One region of the Ornithinimicrobium flavum genome, then DNA from elsewhere that is predicted to be linked to it. Evidence: predicted binding sites of a transcription regulator. Region 1 holds the regulator's gene; each other region holds the start of a gene.
The links. Region 1 encodes LexA, which represses DNA repair genes until DNA is damaged. Its sites were predicted from a motif close to TCGAACANNTGTTCGA; they were not measured.

Region 1 (7,207 bases):
CCAACGTCATGGCGCAGCTCAACCTGCGCGCGGCTGTCGAGGCGGTGCGCGAGCTGCAGGTCTCCGACCCCAGGGGCCTGGCCCGGGCCGGCGCCCGGCTCCGGCTGGGCGAGCACGAGGTCGAGGCCTGGGAGCGGGCCGCCGACGGCATGTTCATCCCCTACGACGAGCAGACCGGCGTGCACCCCCAGGACGCGCACTTCCTCGAGCGGGAGATCTGGAACCTCGACGAGACGCCGGACGAGAAGCGCCCGCTGCTCCTGCACTACCACCCGCTGGTCATCTACCGCTTCCAGGTGCTCAAGCAGGCCGACGTCGTGCTGGCCCTCTACCTGGCCGGCGACCAGTTCACCCAGCCCGAGAAGCGGGCCGACTTCGACTACTACGACCCGATCACCACCGGTGACTCGTCCTTGTCGGCGGTGGTCCAGGCGATCATGGCCGCGGAGGTGGGGTATGACGAGCTAGCGCTGCGCTACTTCCACACCGGCCTGTTCGTCGACCTGGACGACCGGCACGACAACACCTCCGAGGGGGTGCACGTCGCCTCCAGCGGCGGGACGTGGAGCGCGCTGGTGGCGGGCTTCGGCGGGATGCGGGACCACGGCGGCGTGCTCAGCCTCGACCCGCGGCTCCCCGAGGGCTGGGAGACCCTGACGTGGCGTATGCGGTGGCGCGGCTCGCGGCTGCGGGTGCGGGTGGCTCAGGAATCGCTGGCCCTGCGGGTGGAGACAGGCGAGGCGGTGCAGGTGGCCGTGCGGGGCGAGCGGGTGGACGTCGGCCGGGAGGAGGTGCTGGTGACGATGGACGGTCACGGCCCCCGGGATGGCGGTGCCCCCTTCGGGCACACCGCCCAGCAGGGCTCACCCACGGAGCGCGACCCGCAGCGGGCGAGGGACAGCGCCCCCGACCCCACCGGCGTGGTGCCGCACAGCTGGTCGCACGAGGTCGTCGACCCGACCGGACCCGTGCCCGTGCACCGACCGCCGGGCAGCTCGGACCAGCCTCCCACCTGACCCTGCGCTCGTCGGCGCCCCGGGGGTGAACCCGCAGGACACGACCGCTCCGGACCGCGCGGGGCTTGGTGGTCCCGCCCGGGTGTGGTCGGATGGGGAGCATGAGCGATCCCACGGCACTGCCCTTCCAGGAGGACGACCGGTCGACCTCGCCGGAGGACTCGATCTACGAGGGGCAGGGCCCCAGCCGCGCGGACGACCCCGGGGCCGGGCAGGCCGCGCCCCGCGGCGCTCGGACCACCGGCGACGACGCAAAGGCGGGCGACGACGGCGTGGAGGCGAGCCAGACCGACCTGCTCGCGGCCCGCGTCACCGGGCCGGAGGACCGCGTCGGCATGACCGCCCTGTGGCGGCTGACCATGGATCTGGGGCACTGGTGGTTCATCGCGGTCGGCGACGAGGGCCAGGAGTCACCCGCCGCCGCGGTGATCCAGGACCAGCTCATGCTGCTGACCTTCACGACGGCCGAGCGAGCCCGGCACTTCGCGGTGGAGAACGGCATGATCCGCGAGGAGGACGATCTGAGGGCGATCGCGCTGCCCCCGTCCGAGATCGTGGAGTCGGCCCAGGTCTACCAGGAGTCGGGCATCGCGGGCCTGATGTTCGACCCGCACATCGCCGGATACTTCATCCCCTCCGAGCAGCTGCCCGTCGTGTGGGACGCCGTGCACTCCACGGCAGGCGACACCCAGCCGGGGGAGCAGGCCCCGCAGGGCGGCGACGCGGACGGCCCCCCTGCTGCCGCGCCGGAGGACGGGCGCGCCGGCTGACGGTCCTCGGAGACGGCGATCCGGCTCAGCGGGACGGGATCACCAGCTCCTGACCCGCCGCGATGGACGTCGTCGACAACCTGTTGGCCTGCTGGATGTCGACGATCGCCCGGCTCAGCGGGACGTCCGGCAGCTGCTCGGCCGCGATCTGAGACAGGGTCATGCCGGGCTCGACGACCACCGAGGTCGTCGCTCCCGCGGGCCCCAAAAGGCCGATGACGGAGGCGACGACGAGGGCCACCACGAGGGTCAGGCTGCTCGTCAGGGCCAGCCGCCCTCGACGCGTGATGCGCAGCGCCCGACGGCGGGTCGTCCGCGAGGCCGTCGGCGCCGACGGCTCCACGAGCCGCAGGTGGCTCGGGCGGCGCGCCGCGCGCCGGGGCGCAGCGCGGCCGGCAGGGCCAGGACCGGGTGGTCGAGGGTCGCAGTGCTCATGCTGGTCACCTTCCTCAGGGAGGTCCGGCTCGGACGTGTGTCCGATCGGACGTCTGTCCTATTGATAGCACGGATGTCCGACGTTGTCGACACGCCGACCGAACAGATGTTTGTCCGGCCAGGGCTGCTCACGTAGGCTGTGCTCATGTCGGTGACACAATCACCCGCCACCGACAGACCCGCTGACCTGGGCTGATGCCCGGGCAGCCTGGCCGGCCGGGCACCTCCGGACGACCGGTGCAGCATCGGACGAGGGGATGGAGAGCATGGCCACGATTCACGAGATGCCCGACCGGGACGGTGGGGCGACGCTCACCAACCGGCAGCGGCGCGTCCTCGACGTCATCCGCGACTCGGTCGACGCCCGGGGCTACCCGCCCAGCCTGCGCGAGATCGGTGACGCGGTGGGCCTGACCTCCCCCAGCTCGGTGGCGCACCAGCTGAAGATGCTCGAGCGCAAGGGTTTCCTGCGGCGCGACCCGCACCGTCCTCGTGCCATCGAGGTCGTCAACCCCGGCGCAGAGGGGCACGGCTACCGCCGCGGTGACACCGACGGGGGCACGGTGAGCCCCACGACCGAGACGACCTACGACGAGACGGGGATCGGTGACTCCCGCCCCCGCCCGTCCTACGTCCCGCTCGTGGGCCGGATCGCCGCCGGTGGACCGATCCTGGCGGAGGAGGCCGTGGAGGACGTCTTCCCGCTGCCCCGGCAGCTCGTCGGCGACGGCGAGCTCTTCCTGCTCAACGTGGTGGGCGACTCGATGGTGGACGCCGCCATCTGCGACGGTGACTGGGTGGTGGTGCGTCGTCAGCCGACGGCCGTGAACGGCGACATCGTGGCGGCGATGCTGGACAACGAGGCCACGGTGAAGACGTTCCGCAACACCAACGGCAAGACCTGGCTCATCCCCCACAACCCCGCCTACGAGCCGATCGACGGCGACCACGCCGTCATCCTCGGCAAGGTCACGGCCGTCCTGCGACGCGTCTGACCTCTCCTCCCCGCCGGCCCGCCGGCCCACCGACCGCGACGCCGCCCCCGGCATCCTCCATCCTCAGCCGGGGGCGGCGTCGCCATGCGGCAACGTCATACCGCCGGCCGGAGGTGGGGGACGACGGCCGCGCGAGGGCCGGGTGGGCTGCTCAGGCCGAGGGCGCGGGGCCCTCGTCGACGGAGTAGTACTCCAGGAGCTGCTCCTCCTCGTCCTCCGTCAGGTGCCGGTCGACGGGGATGTCAGGAGCACCCTTGATCATCTCGACGGTGTAGGCCAGACGGATCTGCGCGTCGACGATCTCGGCGTTGGACAGGGGGCAGAAGCACCGGCGACCGGCGATCCACCCGGTCCGGACGGTCAGCCAGGCAGGGTCGCCCGTGGCGTTGTCGATGTAGACCTGGTCCAGCGCGCCGACCTTCTCGCCGTCCTGGTCCACCACGTCCGCGTCGTAGAGCGCGTTGAGCTGTTCCTGCGTGATCACGGCCACCTCCATGCCGGCGCCCGGGAGACCACCCGTGCCGCCGAGGATCACACCACACCCCCTGCCGCTGCTGCAAGACGTGCACCTCAGGCCCTGGGTCGCCGACGCCGACGGCCGCCTCCACCGGGGTGGACGCGGCCGTCGGGCAGGATCAGCGGGGCTCAGCCGCGGCGGTTGTCACCGTCCAGGTCCAGGCCCTCGCCACGCACGCCGTCGCCGTCCCAGTCCCCCTGGCGGGGTCCACCGTCAGCGATCCCGGCGTCTCCCGTGGTGTCCCGGTCGACGTCGACCTCCTCGTGCGAGACGTCGGTGACGACCTGCTGCTCGTCGGTGACGGTCTGCTTCTCCAGGCCGACGCGCTCGGTGGCGACCACGTCCTTGTCCACGACAGGGCGCTCCTCGTGCAGCGTGACCTCAGCCTCGTCCTCACCCAGCCGAGCGCCGTCCCGGGCGTCCTCACCGGCCACCGGCTCCCGGACGACCTCGAACTCCTCACGCTGCACCGGCACGGTGACGGTCTCCTGGTCGGTCACGACGTGCTTGCGCAGCCGCACCCTCCCCGTCTCGACGCGCTCGGTCCCGACGTCCACCTGCTCCTCGTGCAGGGTCATGGACCCCTCACGCTCGCGGCCCACACCCCCACCGAGCTCGGCACCGCGGTCCCGGTCGACGTCCAGGTCACGGTCCCCGCCGAGCCCCGCTCCGCGGTCGCGGTCCACGTCCGAGTCGCGGTCGGTGTCCGCCAGCGTCCCTCGGTCGCGGTCCAGGTCACTGTCGGCGCCCCCGGCGCTGAAGCCGCCGGCGACGGCCGGGTCGGCCTCGGTCACGTCGCGACGGTCGTCCAACCCGTCGGCGCCGTAGCGGCTCGTGTCGACACCCGCCCCGCTGTAGTAGCGGAAGAGCTCGTCCTGCTCCTCCTCCGACAGGTGCTGGTCCGCGTCGACGTTCGGCGCGTTCTTGATGGTGTCCTTGGTGTGCGGGACACGGATCCGCCCGCCGGAGAGGTCCGCGTCCTGCAGAGGGACCAGGCTCTGCCGGGCACCGAACCAGCCCGTCTTGACCGAGATCCACGACGGCTCGCCGGTCTGGTCGTCGAGGTACACCTCACCGACCCCACCGAGGTTGTCGTCGTCCTGGGTCACGACCTCGGCGTCGTAGAGGTCGTTGATCTGCTCCTGGGTGATGCTCACGTGCGCTCCTCCATCAGTCGGATACCCCGGTCGCGGGGACCGGGCGTGCTCATCGAGTCAAGCAAAGGTCCCCGGGCACTGGCCCGATGAAACGGCACCCCCACCCTCAGGGGTGCGGCTCCTCGACCCCACGCGTCACATCGGCAACGAGCCGCGGCAGGACGTCCCCCAGGAGGGCGTCCAGCTGCACCGTCGGCTCACCCTCCCCACGCGTGTCGCCCCGGGTGACGACGGCCACCGGGATGCCCTCCCGAGCCGCCCGGCGCACGAAGCGGTAGCCGCTCATGACCCGCAGCGAGGAGCCCAGCACCAGCAGCAGCCGCGCCTGTCCCAGCAGGTCGAAGGCGTGGGCGACGACCGGCTTGTCCACCGACCCCCCGAAGAAGACGACGTCCGGCTTGAGGACGTCCCCGCCGCACACGAGGCACCGGGGCGCGCGGAAGGAACCGACCAACGCCTCCGGCAGGGCCACGTCACCGTCCGGACGAACCTGAGCGGGGTCGCTGGCCCGGCGCAGGAACCCGGGGTTCGCCTCGGTGAGCCAGGCGTGGACCTGCTCCCGGGTGGTCCGCTCGCTGCAGTCCAGGCACTCGACCCGCGCGAGCGAGCCGTGCAGCTCCAGGACCCGCCTCGACCCGGCCTCCTGGTGCAGGCCGTCGACGTTCTGGGTGATGACATGGTCCACCAGCCCTGCGCGCTCCAGCCGGGCGACGCACCGGTGGGCGAGGTTCGGCCTCGCCGCGACGAACCTCTCCCAGCCGGCGAAGGCGCGGGCCCAGTAGCGCCGGCGTGCCTCCGACGACCCGACGAACTCGGCATGCTGCATCGGCGTGACGCGCCGCTGCCCGTCCGGGCCGCGATAGTCGGGGATCCCCGACGCCGTCGACATCCCGGCCCCCGTCAGGGCGACCACGCCGCCCCCGGCGACCAGGTCACGGAGCACGGCATACCCGTGGTCGTCGACCTCGACCGGCGGGGGCATGGTGAGCCCGGGGTCGACGGGCCCGTCCAGGACCGGCGGCTGGAGCCGGTGGTGCGGCACGGCCGCCCGCAGCTCCTGGCCCAGGACGTGCCGACGGACGCCGCCCGCGGGCGCCCGCCCCTCCCCCGTGCTCACCCGTCCACCGTCCCTGCGCACCGCCCGGTCACCGCACCCTTCACGGCGTCAGTATGCCGTCCACGCCTGCCGGGCTGCGGGGCCCGGGCCCGCCGGAGCCGTCCCGACTAGGGTGGGAGGCATGTTCGACGCTGCAGGGCTGCGGGTCATGCGGGCCATCGCCGAGGAGGGCTCGTTCACCGCCGCTGCCCAGGCGCTCGGCTACACCCAGCCGGCCGTGTCCCAGATGGTGCGCAGGCTCGAGCAGCGGGCCGGGACGGCCCTGGTCGAGCGGATCGGGCGCACGGTCCGGCTGACCGAGGCCGGGCAGCTGCTGGCCCGCCGGGCCGGGGAGATCCTGGACCGGCTGGCCGAGGCCGAGGCCGAGGTCAGCGCCATCGCCGGGCTGCAGGCCGGGCGGGTGCGGCTCATGGCCTTCCCGTCCTCCTCGGCCACCTTGGTGCCTCGCGCGCTGGCAAGGCTGCGGCAGAGCCACCCGGCGGTGACGGTGCAGTTCTCCGAGGCCGAGCCCCCGGAGTCGCTGGCGGCGATCCGCGCCGGCGGGGTCGACCTCGCGGTGGCCTTCTCCTACGAGGGCAACGACCCTGGACGCGGCGAGGACGACCTCAACGGCCTGGTCGTGATGGACGTGCTGACCGACCCCGTCATGCTGGCCCTGCCGAAGGACCACCCGTTGGCCGACCAGGACGAGGTCGACCTGTCCGACCTCTCGGCCGACCGGTGGATCGCGGGCTGCCCCCGCTGCCGGGGCCACCTGCTCACCCTGGCCCACGACGCCGGCTTCGACCCGGACGTCACCTTCGAGACCGAGGACTACGTGGCCGTCCTCGGCCTGGTGGCGGCGGGACTCGGGGTGGCACTGGTGCCCCAGCTCATCCTCAGCACCGTCTCGCACCCGGACGTGGTCACCCGTCCGGTCTCTCCGCCCTCGCGCCGGATCGTCCAGGTCGTCACGACGCCCGACCTGCAGCGCGTGCCCGCGGTCGGGGCGGCGCTGGACGCCCTGTGCTCCAGCGCACGCGAGCTGGGCGGTCACGGGTGCGTCCCGATCGAGCCCGCGGGCTCGCTGTCCCTCGGGTCCGCGGGGGCCGCCGGGGACTGACCGTTCAGGGTCGGGTGCGGGTGACGGGTGCTGGGTCCACCCGGCGCGGACACCATCCTCACCCGTCCCGCCGGTGCACCAGGAGCCTGCCCCGCTCG
Region 2 (7,207 bases), 1.2 Mb from region 1:
GACGAGCTTGAGGACCCCGCGGGTGTCCTGGTTGACCAGGGCGCGCGGAATGTCCTGCGCGCTCAGGACCCGGCTCTCAGCGTGGTGGCCGAGTTCCAGGGCGCGGGCTTCGGTCAGTCCGGCGCTGGCGAGCTGGGGAGTGGTGAACGTGATTCCGGGCAGGCCGCGGTAGTCCACGGTAGACAACTCGCCCAGCGCACCGGACGCGGCGACCCGGCCCGTTTGCGCGGCAACGTAGATGTACTGCGGAACACCGCAGACGTCCCCGGCGGCGAACACCCGCTGGTTGGTCGTGCGCTGGTTCTCATCCACGACGATGAAGCCGCGGGCGTCCGTGCCGATCCCGGCGGCATCCAGTCCCAGACCGGTGGTGTTGGCGTAACGGCCGGTGGCGACCAGCAGGCGCTGGCCCTGGACCTGCTCACCGGTGACCGTGGTGACCTTGACCCCTTCAGCGGTGGGGGCCACTTCTCGCCCGTGCTCCTCGACCACCGTGATCCCGTCCTCCTCGAAGACGGTTCGCAGCACGTCAGCGACCTCGGGCTCGGCGTAGGGGGCCATCCGGCCCACGAGGGTGACGTCAACGCCCAGCTGGGCCCACAGTTGAGCCTGCTCCAGACCGACATAGCCCCCACCCAGCACGACCATCGAGACGGGCAGGTCCTGCTGCTCCATGGCGGTGCTCGAGGTCAGGTAGTCGATCTCGCTCAGGCCGGCCAGGTCCGGGATGTGCGGGGCTGCTCCGGTGGCGATCACGTACGCCGCCGCGCGCAACGTCTGGTCCTCGACCTGCAGCGTGTGCTCATCCAGAAACCGCGCATGCCCGTACGTGATGGCAAACTCGTGCGCCTCGGCGACATCGACGTACTTCGCCTGACGCAGTTGCTCGACCAACCCCTGCTTCTGGTTCATCAGCTCCCCCACCTCGGGGGCATCAGCACTGGTGGGCACACCCCGAAACGGGCTGTTCAACGCCCGGTGGCGCTGGCCTGCCGCCGCGAGCAAGCTCTTGCTCGGGATGCATCCCACGTTCAGACAGGTACCGCCGAGCGGACCATGCTCGACCAGCAACACGCTCTTCCCGCGGGAGCGCGCCTCGATCCCGGCGGCCATGGCCGCACCCCCGGTGCCGATGACGATCAAGTCGTACTGGACCATGACTGCTCTCTTCCGATCGTGACGCAGGGCCGCTTCGACCGTAAGCCTTCCAGTGCACTGGAAGGTCAAGGGCTACGGTGCAGGTATGCGCATCGGAGAGTTGGCCGCGGCAACCGGCGTCAGCACCAAGACCATCCGGTTCTACGAAACGGCCGGCGTGCTACCGGCGCCCGCACGGACCACATCGGGCTACCGGCAGTACGACGCCAGCGCGGCGGACCGGCTCGCGTTCATCAGAGCCGCACAGACAGCGGGACTGACCCTCGCCCATATCCGGGATGTCATCTCAGCCCGCGACATCAGCGAAGCACCCTGCCACCACGTCGCCACCCTGCTGGCCGACCACGCCGCCGCACTCCAAGCACGGCTCGCTCAACTCAGCGAACTGCTCTCGAGCATGTGCGCTGGCTCAGCCATCGGGCGACCACGCTGGATCCCGGCCAGTGCCTCCCCCAGCATGTCTGCCACGCCATCCCGACCAGCCAACTGACGGACCGCTCCTCCAGCCGCTGAACACCACATCCGGTATGCCGATCCCGCGACTACTCCACCGCACCCTCCTGCTGCGCGTGACACTGCACACCTTCGGCATCCCTCGGGTACGCCGGCAGCCCCGCGACCCGCTCTGACACACCCTCCGATTCTTCGGTGGCCAGCTGGAGGTTTGGCAGTCTGCCGCTACTGCGCTCCGTCGGCTCTTCCAGGGAACCTCAGGAGTGCTCGGCAAGCGGAGGCCGGGTAACTGGTGCACGGTCGTAAGTCCCGACGGCTCTGGTCAGAGGCCGAAGGCTCCGCCACTGACCAAGATGGCGATGCCCAGTCCGATGAGGACGATGGGGAACAGGATGTGCTCCCACCGCTCAAGGACTTCGGCGATCGGGGGCGGGTGGCCACGAACTTGGCCAGCATGACAAGGACCGCGACCAGCCCGAGGAAGACGATGCAGTAAGCCACCACGGCCGCCGGTCCCACGCTGAGGAAGACCGGGACGTAGACGCCGATGTTGTCCCCACCGTTGGCGAAGGTGACCCCCGCGACCGTCCAGACGGCGACGTTCTTGCCGGTGACCTTGGCATCGTCACCATCGTCGTCGTTCCCGCGCCAGGCCTCCCATGCGGCCCACAGACCCAAGACCAACGGGATGAGTCCGAAGTACGGGATGACTGCCGAGGGCAGGAACGCGTCCGCGCCCAGGGTGACGAGCACTGCCGCGCCAAGGATGCCCGCGAACCCCAGGTACTGGCCCAGCACGATCCGGGCCGTGGTTCCGGACTGTCCTGCGCCGCGCGCGAAGAACAGCGAGAGCACGATGATGTCGTCGATGTTGGTCGCGATGAACAGGCCGATCGCCTGCAGGACCGAGGACAGGATCATGCGCCAGCCTCGGCGGCGCAACATCTGGCGATCGAGCAAGCCGGATCGAGACACGGGGCGTTCTCGTCCACTGCGAGGGCAACCTCGACCAGCGCGGTCAGCGCCCGCGCCAGGTGCGGATCCGCGATCTCATAGCGTGTGCGGCGGCCTTCGAGCTCGGCGACCACGATGCCGCAGTCTCGCAGGCAGGTCAGATGGTTGGACACGTTCGAGCGCGTCAGGCCAAGGTCGCGCGCCAACTCCGCCGGGTAGGCAGGCCGCTCAAGCAGCACCAGGAGAAGCCGTGACCGGGTGGGATCCGCCAGCGCCCGGCCCAGCCGGTTCATCACATCCAGACGAGAAGCAATGGTCAGCACGCGCTGAACTATACAGCACTGACTGTACCAATAACGGTGACTGCAGCGCCTCCGATGCGTCGCTCCGCTCCGTTGTCAGGGGCCCCAGCCTGGCGCCTCCGCCAATGCGGACCACGTGGGAGGTGAACCACGCGCCCCCCTGGCGTGTGGCCCTACTTTGCGCGGATCGTCGGTTTGAGCGACAGTCGCGCAAGATCGACCCCTCACGATCGTGCAATCTTCACTGCATCTCGACAACATCTCGACATCGAGGGCTCGGTCAGAAGTTGCTGGCCATGTTGGTGAACTTGCTGTAGTGACCCTGGAACGCGACGACGACGGTGTCCGTAGGGCCGTTGCGGTGCTTCGCCACGATGACGTCCGCCTCCCCCTCGCGAGGTGACTCCCGTTCGTAGAGCGACTCCCGGTGCAGCAGGATGACGACGTCGGCGTCCTGCTCGATGGAGTTGTGGACGGCGATGCCGTTGGCCACGAAGTTGTGATTGCCCAGGACGGTGGCGTCGTAGACCTCCTCGACGCCGTCCAGCTCGATGCTCGCAACCTCGTCCCAGAAGACGTCGTTCACGGCGAAAAGCTCCAGCTCGGCGCTGTCGAGGACAGCGGCGACCCGCCTGAGACGCTCGCGGGAGGGGGCGCTGTTGGACAGCGCGGATCCGCAGGACGACATCCCCAGCTCCTTCTGGAACTGACGCGCCGTCATGCCCTTGTCCACGATGACCTGCCGCACGTCGTCCCAGACCTGCGGCGGCACGGTGTCCACGTTGGTGTTCCCCTGGCGGTCCCGGATGATCCCCAGGAGTTGGGCGGCAGAGGCCGACCGGCCCCCGAACACACCGATCTCCTGCAGGAAGCGACGCTGGCTGTCGGCGCCCGAGATGTCCAGGGTGTAGCCGTTGCGGTAGCCCTCCTTTCGCACCGTCCTGAGGCGGGTGCTGATCCCGAAGCGCAGCAGGAGCTGCGAGACGTCGTCGGCCAGTCGCCGACTCGTCGTCGCGTAGTAGATCCGCCCCCCGTTCTGCGCCCTGTTCACCGTGACCGAGCCGTCGGTGGCCCAGAGGTGGTGCAGGAAGAGGGCGATCTGCCGCTTGGACGCGTGGAACAACGACTCGGGGACGAACTTCTCGTGGCTGCGCAGGCCGAAGACACCCAGCTCGTCCAGCCAGGCCACGATCGGGTGCCTCCGTCCCCGAGCGAGCGGGAACGGAGCCCGGAGACGCAGGCTGGTGCAGCGGGCAGCGGGGTGGTCGTCGCGGACGGCCACGACACCGAAGGAGAGCGCAGCCTGAGACACCGCACGGAGGTTCTCCTCGTCGACCGAGGCGTACCGGAGAGCTTGGCGTCGCACCATCGAACCGTCCCCCAGCATGTGGGCCAGCAGAACGACGCGGTCGTCCTCCGTCCAGGGCTGGTGCGTCTCCGGCGCCGGCACGTGCCGCGGGACAGCGAGCCGGTCGCCGGGGCGCAGGTCACCCAGCGGACGCCACCCGTCATAGGTCAGGAAGGGGTGGTTCTCCGTCGCGCGGACCGTCTTGCCGGAGGTGAGCGTCAGGCGGAACACCGGCTTGGTGCCCGTCGGGAAGACGTGGGTCAGGTGCCTCCGTACGTAGCGCAGGGAGTCGTCCAGCGACCAGACCGGCACGTCCCGTTCACCCGTCCGGTGGAGCTCACCCATCGTCACCTCGGCCCCGGTGTCGGCCCTCAGGACCCGGGTGTCCGCCGTCAGACAACCCGACTCCCTCAGGTCGCTCATCTGCGGCTTCTTGTCCGTCCGCTGCTCCGGGCCACGGTTGAGCTGGGAGAGCGCGATGAGCGGGACCTCGAGCTCCTTGGCGAGCAGCTTCAGCGCACGGGAGAACTCGGCGACCTCCTGCTGGCGGGACTCGACGCGCTTGCCCGAGCTCATGAGCTGCAGGTAGTCGACGATCACCAGCTTGAGGTTGTGCCGCTGCTTGAGCCGGCGGCACTTGGCGCGGATCTCCATCAACGACATGTTGGGGCTGTCGTCGATGAAGAGGGGCGCGTTGGTGATGCGGCCCTGCGTCTCGGCCAGCTTGGTCCAGTCCCGGTCGCGCATGTTGCCCTTGCGCATGTTCTGCAGCGCGATCTCGGACTCGGCCGAGAGCAGACGCATCGTGATCTCCGTGCGGCTCATCTCCAGGCTGAAGACGACGGTGGGCATGTTGGCCTTGATCGCGGCCGCCCGCGCGATGTCCAAAGCGAAGGTCGACTTGCCCACAGCTGGCCTCGCCGCGACGATGATCATCTGCCCCGGGTGCAGGCCGTTGGTCAGCTCGTCCAGGTCGGTGAAGCCGGTGGGCACCCCCGTCATGTCCCCCGACTGACCGGCGGCGTGCTCGATCTCGTCCAGGGTCGGCTCGATCAGGTCGGACAGCGGGTGGTAGTCGTCACCACCGCGCTTGTCGGCCACGGCGTAGACCTCGGCCTGGGCCTGGTTGACGACGTCCTCGACGTCACCCCCGGCGTAGCCGATCTGCACGATGCGCGTGCCGGCGTCCACCAACCGGCGCAGCACCGCCCGCTCGGCGACGATCTCGGCGTAGAACGAGGCGTTCGCCGCGGTCGGCACCGCCGCGATGAGCTGGTGGAGGTAGGCCGAGCCTCCGATGCGCTGCAGGTCGCCGCGCTTGGTCAGCTCGTCGGCGACCGTGATCGCATCCACGGGCTCGCCCCGCGAGTAGAGGTCGACGCAGGCCTCGTAGATGCGCTCGTGGGCCGGGCGGTAGAAGTCCTGCGCCGTGACGATCTCCGAGCACTCGGCGATCGCATCCTTGGAGAGCATCATCGAGCCCAGGGCGCTCTGCTCCGCCGCGACGTCCTGCGGCGGCAGCCGGTCCTCCGGACCCCCGGACGGCCCCTCCTGCGGCGGTCCGTAGACCTCCATCTCGCTCAGTGCCATACCCTGCTCCCTCACGCTCGTCGGACGCCTGTTCGCATGACACCACCGGCCACCGACACACCCTCGCCGGCGCTCGGAGAGCCTCGGGACGGCCTCCCCCGGGCGCGGGACACCCCACCGTACGTCCTCCTTGACGACCGTGCAGCCATCCCCTGTGGACGAGGTGTGGACCACGTGTGCACGGACGGTGGACGCTCCCACGCCACGCGCGGCAGGCCTGTGGACAACGATGTGGACTCAGCGGGAACTTGCGTCACATCAGGCCTCTGACCAGTGTGGACGCGACACACAGGCTGTGGACGGGAAGAAGTTTCGTCCACGGCACCACCCGGGTCCCACCCGCCTCCCCGGGCGGCTGAGACACTGACCCGCGTGACGGCGGACGAGGACGAGGGGGCAGAGCCGGGGGCGGAGACAGAGCCGGGCCCACGGCATCCTGCTCCGGCGCGGGAGATCCTGCGCCTCGCGGTGCCGGCCTTCCTCGCTCTCATCGCCGAGCCGCTCTTCCTCCTGGCCGACTCGGCCATCGTGGGCCACCTCGGCACATCGGCCCTCGCCGGGCTGGGCGTGGCCAGCGCCGTCCTGCTCACGGCGGTCAACCTCTTCATCTTCCTGGCCTACGGCACCACCGCCGTCGTGGCCCGCCGCCTCGGCCCGGGGACGAGCGCGGCGCGGTCAGCGCGGGGGTGGACGGCATCTGGCTGGCCCTCCTGCTGGGTGCCGTCGGCACCCTCGTCGTCCTGCTCGCCGCCCAGCCGCTCGTGGAGCTCTTCGGCGCCAGCCCCGAGGTCGTCACCGAGGCGGTGACCTACCTGCGCTGGTCCGCGCTCGGCATCCCGCCCATGCTCGTCGTGCTGGCCACCACCGGGGTGCTCCGGGGGCTGCAGGACACCCGGACCCCGCTGGTCGCCGCGGTCGCCGGCTTCACCGGCAACGCCGTCCTCTCCCTCCTCCTCGTGCACGGGGTGGGCTGGGGCATCGCCGGCGCCGCGATCGGGACGGTCGTGGCCCAGACGGGTATGGCGATCGGCCTGGTCCTGGTCGTCGTGCGGGGGGCCCGACGGCTGGGCGCGACCCTCACCCTGCACCACGCGGGCGTGCTGCGGGCGGCCCTGGACGGGGTGCCCCTCATCGTGCGGACGGTCGCGCTGCGGGCGGCCCTGCTGCTCACCACCTGGGCCGCGGCCGGGCTGGGGGACGCCCCGCTGGCCGCCCACCAGGTCGCGATGACCGTGTGGACGGCCCTGGCCTTCGCCCTGGACGCGCTGGCGATCGCCGCGCAGGCCCTGACCGGGCGCTCGCTGGGCGCCGGGGACGTCGCGAGCACCCGGGAGACGACCGCGCTCATGGTGCGGTGGTCGGTGTGGTTCGGGGTGATCCTCACCGTCCTCATCGTCGCGCT
Region 3 (7,207 bases), 1.2 Mb from region 1:
CGGGTGGGGGTGGTCTCCGGTGGCGGGGCGGGCCACGAGCCGCTCCACACCGGCTTCGTGGGGGTCGGCATGCTCACCGCCGCCTGCGTCGGGGAGGTCTTCACCTCTCCGGTCCCCGACCAGATCCTGGGCGCGACCACGGCCGTCGACGGCGGCGCCGGCGTCCTGCACGTGGTGAAGAACTACACCGGCGACGTGCTCAACTTCGAGATGGCCGCGGAGCTCGCCCACGAGAGCGGGGTGCGGGTGGAGCAGGTGCTCGTCGCCGACGACGTCGCGGTGGAGGACAGCACCTGGACGGCCGGACGCCGCGGGGTGGCGGCGACCCTGCTCGTGGAGAAGATCGTCGGGGCGGCCGCGGAGGAGGGGGCGGACCTGCACAGGTGCGCCGAGCTCGGGCGTCGGACCGCCGCCCGGGCGGCGTCGATGGGGATCGCCCTGAGCTCGTGCACCGTGCCGGCGGCGGGGCGACCCACCATCAACCTCGGTCCGCAGGAGATCGAGGTCGGGGTCGGCATCCACGGTGAGCCGGGCCGCGCCCGGGTGCCGATGGCACCCGCGCGGGAGCTCGCCGCCCTGCTGGTCGAGCCGGTCCTCGCCGACCTGGCCCCGGCGCGGGGGGAGCCGGTGCTGGTCCTGGTCAACGGCTTCGGCGGGACGCCGCTGCTCGAGCTCCACCTCGTCTTCGCCGAGGTGGTGCCGCTGGTGCAGGCGGCGGGGCTCGTCGTCGCACGGTCCCTCGTGGGGAGCTACGTGACCTCCCTGGACATGGCCGGCTGCTCCCTGACCCTGCTGCGGCTCGACGACGAGCTGGTGCGATGCTGGGACGCTCCGGTGGACACCCCGGCTCTTCGACGGTGAGGATGAGACACATGGCTGACCTGAGTGCGTTCCAGGCCTGGATCGCGGAGAGCGCCCGCACGCTCGGCGAGCAGGCCACCTATCTCACCGACCTGGACCGCGCGATCGGCGACGGTGACCACGGCAGCAACATGGACCGGGGCTTCTCGGCGTGCGCCGAGCTCGCCGAGGCCGAGGAGTTCCCCAGCGTCGACGCCTACCTGAAGAAGGTCGGGATGGTGCTGGTGAGCACGGTCGGCGGCGCGTCGGGACCGCTCTACGGCACCTTCTTCCTGCGTCTCGCCGGGCCGCTGGCGGCACCGGGCGAGATCGGCGCACGGCAGATGGGGCAGGCGCTGCGCGCGGGCGTGGACGGCATCGTGGCACGGGGCAAGGCGGAACGTGGCGACAAGACGATGTACGACGCCTTCGCCCCGGCGCTGGAGGCCTACGAGCAGGCCGCCGCCGAGGGCCGGGGCCTCTCCGACTGCCTGACGGCGGCTGCCGGGGCAGCCCGCGAGGGACGGGACGCGACGGAGCAGATGATCGCGCGCAAGGGCCGGGCGTCCTACCTGGGCGAGCGCAGCGCGGGCCACCTCGACCCCGGGGCGACGAGCGCGACGCTGCTGCTCGAGGCCGCGGCGCAGGCGCTGCGCTGAGGACGCCGGTGCCGCGCTGTCCTGAGCCCGCGCCCCGGGGAGCTGCGTGATCTCCTTCGTGGTGGTCTCCACAGCCGTGCCCTCGGTGAGGCGGCTCGTGAGCTGGCCGCCGGGATGACCCCGGCCGTGGGCGGACCGCACGTGGAGGTGGCGGCGGGGCTGGCCGACGGCACGCACGGCACCGACGCGAGCGCCGTGTCGCAGGCCCTCCTGCGTGCCGACGAGGCGTCCGGGGGGGACGGCACCCTGGTCCTGGTCGATCTCGGCAGCGCGGTCCTGGCCACCGAGATGGCGCTCGAGCTCGTGGGGACGGACGTGGCCGCACGGGTCCGTCTCAGCGCGGCGCCGCTCGTGGAGGGACTGGTCGTCGCGGTGGTGACCGCGACCGGCGGGGGCGACCTGCAGACCTGTGCGGAGCACGCGGAGCGGGCGCTCACCGCCAAGGCCGTGCACCTGACGCCGGTGGGGGACGGCGCTGTCGGTGCCGGCGGCGCCGGCGGTGGGCCGGGGGGCGACCTCGGCGTGCCGGGCGGTGCGGCCTCCCGGGGGTCGGCGGGGGTCCTCGACGGGGCCGACGGCTGGGTGTCGGCGGAGCTCTCCGTGGTCGGGGAGCACGGCCTGCACGCCCGCCCGGCGGCGCGGATCGTGGCGACCCTGGGTGAGCACCCGGCGGAGACCCAGCTGAGGCTGACCAACCGCACCTCGGGGCGCGGACCGGTCGACGGGCGCAGCATCACCGCGGTCGCCACCCTCGACGCCCGCCGGGGGCACGTGGTGGTCGCCGAGGCCCGGGGGCCCGGTGCCCAGGAGCTGCTGGACTCCCTGGAGGAGCTCGCGGCGTCCGCCTTCGGCGACCTGCCCCCCGTGGGCGCGGAGCCAACGGCCGACCTCGAGGTGCCCGTCCCGGCCTCCGTCTCCACCGAGCCGGGGGTGGCCGGCACCGGTCTCGAGGCGGCGGTCGGGCCTGCCATCATCCCGCGCGCCGTCCTGGAGCTGAGCGAGCTGGAGGCGGGTGACCCCGAGGAGGAGCAGCGGGCCGTCGATGAGGCCGTGGCCGAGGCCGTCGACCGCCTGGCCCAGCTGGAGGAGCGGGCCCAGAGGCACCTCGGCCACGGGGAGGCCGAGGTCTTCGCCGCGCACGCGATCATGCTCCGGGACCCCGAGCTGCAGGAGGACGTCTCGGCGCGCATCAGGGGCGGGGCAGCGGCAGCCGTGGCCTGGCGCGACGCCGTCGCCGGCATCGCCGAGGCGTTCGGCGAGCTCCCGGACGCCTACCAGCGGGAGCGGGCCACCGACGTGCGGAGCGTGGGTGACCGGGTCCTGCGCATCCTGCGCGGGGCGGAGGAGCCGGAGGCCGTCGGGCGGGGCGTGCTGGTGGTCGACGACCTGGACCCGGCCCTGGCCATCTCCCTGGACGCGGAGTCGGTGCTCGGGGTCGTCACGCGCTCCGGCAGCGGGCTCGGCCACGGGGTCCTCATCGCCCGCTCACGAGGTGTTCCCGTCCTCACCGGCGTGGGGTCCGGGGCCGACGTCCCCGAGGGCACCGTCCTGGCCTTCGACGTCCGCAGCCGCCGGCTGGAGGTCGATCCGCCACCGGAGGTGCGGGCCGCCTTCGAGCGGGTGCTGGAGCGCCGACGGTCGGTGCGGGCCCGGGCCCTCGCCGACGCGCACCTGCCGGCGCTCACCCGCGACGGCACGCGGATCACGGTCCGGGCGAACGCCTCCTCGCTGGCCGTGGCCCGGCTGGGGGCCGGTCTGGGGGCCGAGGGCTGCGGGCTCGTCCGGACCGAGGCGGTCTTCTCCCGGTGGACCGAGGCGCCGAGCGTGCGGGAGCAGGTGGACGCCTACGAGGCGATCGCGACCGCCTACCACCCCTATCCCGTGACCTTCCGGTCCTGGGACGTCGGCGGGGACAAGACCCTGCCGTTCCTGCGGGCCAAGCCCGAGGAGAACCCCTTCCTAGGGGTTCGCGGGCTGCGGGCGTTCCGGGAGGACCCCCCTCCTGCTCGACCAGCTCGAGGCGATCTGCACGGTGGCGACCCGGCACCGCGTCACGGTGACCTTCCCGATGGTCACCACCCGGGAGGACGTGGACTGGGCCCGGGAGCGCCTGGGGGAGGCCGCGGCCCGCGGTGGTCACCGGGGGATCCCGCCCGGTCTGGGCGTGGGGATCATGGCCGAGGTGCCGGCCGTGGCCCTGCGCGCTGACCGGGTGGCAGAAGGCCTGGATGTGCTCTCGATCGGCAGCAACGACCTGAGCCAGTACACCCTGGCGGCCGAACGCGGCAACCCCCGGGTCGCCCCGTGGTCGGACCCCCTCGACCCCTCCGTGCTGCAGCTCATCAGGCAGGTCTGCGACCGGGCGCCGGAGGGGGTCGTCGTGAGCCTGTGCGGGGAGATGGCGGCCGACCCGGACGTGGCGGCGCTCCTGGTCGGCCTGGGGGTCCGGGAGATCAGCTCGACGGCGGCCTCGGTGCCGACGGTGAAGGCGCGGCTGCGTGCGGCGACCCTGACCCAGCTCCAGGAGCTCGCGACGGCCGCGGAGGCGTGCGGGGGAGCGGCGGAGGTGCGGGCGCTGCTGGACCGGTCCGTCTAGGGCCCGCTCAGCGCACCCCGCGCGGGCGGAACTGGATGCTGATCCGCGGGCCCACGGGGGTGCTGGTCTTGGGGACGCAATGGTCCCAGGTCCGCTGGCAGCTGCCGCCCATGACCAGCAGGTCGCCGTGGCCCAGCACGTGGCGCAGGCTGGCACCGCCGCCCCGGGGGCGCAGCAGCAACGCCCTGGGCGCCCCCAGCGACACGATCGCCACCATGGTGTTGTGCTCGGCGGCCCGGCCGAACCGGTCGCCGTGCCAGGCGACGCTGTCGCGCCCGTCGCGATAGAGGCACATGCCGGCCGTGGCGAAGGGCTCGCCCAGCTCGCCCGCGTAGTGGTCGGACAGGGTGGTCCGCGCCTGCTCGAGGACGGGGTCGGGCAGCGGCTCCGCCTCCCGGTAGAACCGCAGCAGCCGCGGCGTCGTCACCTGCTTGTCCCACATGGTGCGCTGCTCCCCGCGCCACTGGACACCGGCCGGTCCGCCGAGGGCGAGCCGGGTGAACAGCTCGTCCGACCCCGTGACCCACCCCGGCCGGACGTCGATCCACGCTCCGTGGTCCAGCACGGTGCGTCGCACCGCGCTCCCCAGGCTGCGCAGCCCGACCTCCTCGACCTGGTCCAGCAGCGACCCCTGCAGCATCATACCGACAAGGATAGAACACCTGTCCACGATCGCGCCACCACCGGACGCGCGTTTCTGACAGTTGTCCACAGCCCCCTCCCGACCGGACGCGCGTTCGTGACGGTTGTCCACAGGTCCGGTCGAGGAAACAGGGGGGTATGTGGCAGGAACGCGCGTCCGGTGTGGCAGGAACGCGCGTCCGGTCGCGTGGGGGAGAATGGTCGGCATGCCCACCTATCGCGAAGCAGCCATCGTGCTGCGGACGCACAAGCTGGGCGAGGCAGACCGGATCGTCACGCTGCTCACCCGTGGCCGGGGCAAGGTGCGGGCTGTCGCCAAGGGGGTGCGGCGGACCAGGAGCAAGTTCGGCGCGCGGCTGGAGCCGGGAATGGTCGTGGACGTCCAGTGCTACGAGGGCCGCAACCTGGACACCGTCACCCAGGCCGACGGGCTCGCGCCCTACGGCGAGGCGATCGCCCGTGACTACCCAGCCTTCACCGCGGCCAACGTCATGCTCGAGACGTGCGACCAGCTCACCGAGGAGGGTCAGCCCGCGACCCAGCACTTCCGCCTGCTCGCCGGGGGGCTCGCCGCCCTGGCCGGGGGTGAGCACGACCCGCGCCTGGTCCTGGACTCCTACCTCATCCGGGCGCTGGCCATCGGGGGGTGGCGGGCCAGCTTCGTGGACTGCGCCCGCTGCGGCATGACCGGGCCGCACCGCGCCTTCCACGTCCCCTCGGGAGGGGCGGTCTGCCCGGTATGCCGTCCGGCCGGGTCCACCGCGCCCGCCCCCGAGACCTTCGCCCTCCTCGCGGCCCTGTTCAGCGGCGACTGGGGCGTCGCCGACGCGAGCCAGGGACGCCACCGGCACGAGGCGAGCGGGTTGGTGGCGGCCTACCTCCAGTGGCACCTCGAGCGCGGGGTGCGCTCGCTCCGGCACGTCGAGAGGACCTCCTAGCCATGGCCGCCCCCCGCCCGACGCAGCGCCCGACCCCGCACCCGTCGGGGGCACGCCCGCCCGCGGTGCCGCTGGACCTCGTCCCCCGGCACGTCGCCATCGTCATGGACGGCAACGGCCGGTGGGCCAACCAGCGAGGGCTGCGCCGGACCCAGGGGCACGAGGCGGGGGAGGCCTCGCTCCTGGACGTCATCGCCGGCGGGATCGAGATCGGGGTCCGGTGCATCAGCGCCTACGCCTTCTCCACCGAGAACTGGCGCCGCAGCCCCGACGAGGTCCGCTTCCTCATGGGCTTCAACCGTGACGTCATCCACCGCCGCCGCGACGAGCTCGACTCCTGGGGGGTGCGCGTCGTGTGGTCGGGCCGGACGCCCCGGCTCTGGCGCTCGGTGATCTCCGAGCTGCGTGACGCCGAGGAGCGCACCCGGGACAACGACGTCATCACGCTGAACTTCTGCGTCAACTACGGAGGCCGGGCCGAGCTCGCGGACGCGGTGCGGGCGATCGGCGAGGACGTCCGGGCCGGACGGCTCAACCCCCGCGGGATCGACGAGCGCACCATCGGGCGCTACCTCTACCACCCGGAGGTGCCGGACGTCGACCTGTTCGTGCGGTCCTCGGGGGAGCAGCGGACGTCCAACTTCCTGCTCTGGCAGAGCGCCTACGCCGAGATGGTCTTCCAGGACGTCCTCTGGCCCGACTACGACCGGCGCCACCTCTGGGCCGCGATCGAGCAGTACGCGTCGAGGGACCGGCGCTACGGCGGGGCGGTGGACACCCCGACGAGCTGATCGGGCAGGTCGCGGGTCAGGTCGTCCCGCAGGCGGAGCACACGCCGAAGACCTCCAGCGTGTGCTCGACCTGGGTGAAGCCGTGCTCGGCGGCGACCGTGTCCGCCCACCGCTCCACGGCGGGCCCGTCGATCTCCACGGTCCGGCCGCACACCCGGCAGACCAGGTGGTGGTGGTGGCCGCGGGAGCAGCGGCGGTAGACCGCCTCCCCCTCGTCCGTGCGCAGGGTGTCCACCTCGCCGGCGGCGGCGAGCGAGGCCAGGGTGCGGTAGACGGTGGCCAGGCCCACCTTGGCCCCGCCCTCCCGCAGCTGCGCGTGGAGCTCCTGGGCGCTGGTGAAGTCCTCCCGCTCGCCCAGCTGCTCCATGACCGCGAGCTGCTGCCGGGTGGGTCGTCGGGTCGTCGGTCTCATCGGCTCGCCTCCGTGCGCACGGGCGTCTCGTCGGGGGTATGCGGATGCTCACCGTGCTCGTCGTAGTGACCCTCGTGGGCGGCGTGCCGGTGCCCGTCGTGCAGGTAGTCGACGTGGTCCTCGTGGAGGACGGCCTCGTGGCCGCACCCGGGCCCGTGCTCGTGCAGGTGCCGCTCGGCGTGCCGGTGCCGCGCGGCGGCGACGGCACGCCGCACCCAGCTGGCGGTCGCGGCGAGCACGAAGATCCCGATCGACATGAGCACGATGGTCCCGCCGGTGGCGGTGTCGGCGGAGTAGGAGAGGGCCACCCCGCCGACCGCGGCGACCAC

Region 2: E3Z34_RS17240 (replicative DNA helicase) is a predicted target of LexA. The motif match lies at 5,826-5,841, and genes of this name have one in related genera.
Region 3: E3Z34_RS10895 (alpha-ketoglutarate-dependent dioxygenase AlkB) is a predicted target of LexA. The motif match lies at 4,821-4,836, and genes of this name have one in related genera.

Annotation. Positions count from the first base shown of each region.
Region 1 is NZ_CP038213.1:1,083,124-1,090,330, reverse strand. Features, by position in the region: gene E3Z34_RS05110 (glycoside hydrolase family 65 protein) at 1-1,016, shown strand, start outside; gene E3Z34_RS05105 (hypothetical protein) at 1,118-1,786, shown strand; gene E3Z34_RS05100 (LysM peptidoglycan-binding domain-containing protein) at 1,812-2,030, opposite strand; gene E3Z34_RS17615 (hypothetical protein) at 2,048-2,221, opposite strand; gene lexA (transcriptional repressor LexA) at 2,488-3,216, shown strand; gene E3Z34_RS05090 (PRC-barrel domain-containing protein) at 3,368-3,700, opposite strand; gene E3Z34_RS05085 (DUF2382 domain-containing protein) at 3,862-4,890, opposite strand; gene E3Z34_RS05080 (Sir2 family NAD-dependent protein deacetylase) at 4,997-6,007, opposite strand; gene E3Z34_RS05075 (LysR family transcriptional regulator) at 6,129-7,109, shown strand; gene E3Z34_RS05070 (ComEC/Rec2 family competence protein) at 7,168-7,207, opposite strand, start outside.
Region 2 is NZ_CP038213.1:3,640,771-3,647,977, forward strand. Features, by position in the region: gene merA (mercury(II) reductase) at 1-1,158, opposite strand, end outside; gene E3Z34_RS17225 (MerR family transcriptional regulator) at 1,244-1,648, shown strand; partial or broken gene E3Z34_RS17230 (cadmium resistance transporter) at 1,934-2,532, opposite strand; gene cmtR (Cd(II)/Pb(II)-sensing metalloregulatory transcriptional regulator CmtR) at 2,529-2,888, opposite strand; gene E3Z34_RS17240 (replicative DNA helicase) at 3,148-5,805, opposite strand; gene E3Z34_RS20000 (MATE family efflux transporter) at 6,178-6,612, shown strand; gene E3Z34_RS17245 (MATE family efflux transporter) at 6,501-7,207, shown strand, end outside.
Region 3 is NZ_CP038213.1:2,321,706-2,328,912, reverse strand. Features, by position in the region: gene dhaK (dihydroxyacetone kinase subunit DhaK) at 1-861, shown strand, start outside; gene dhaL (dihydroxyacetone kinase subunit DhaL) at 873-1,499, shown strand; partial or broken gene E3Z34_RS10905 (phosphoenolpyruvate-utilizing N-terminal domain-containing protein) at 1,614-3,431, shown strand; gene E3Z34_RS19510 (putative PEP-binding protein) at 3,532-4,095, shown strand; gene E3Z34_RS10895 (alpha-ketoglutarate-dependent dioxygenase AlkB) at 4,103-4,738, opposite strand; gene recO (DNA repair protein RecO) at 4,944-5,675, shown strand; gene E3Z34_RS10885 (isoprenyl transferase) at 5,678-6,466, shown strand; gene E3Z34_RS10880 (Fur family transcriptional regulator) at 6,483-6,878, opposite strand; gene E3Z34_RS10875 (metal ABC transporter permease) at 6,875-7,207, opposite strand, start outside.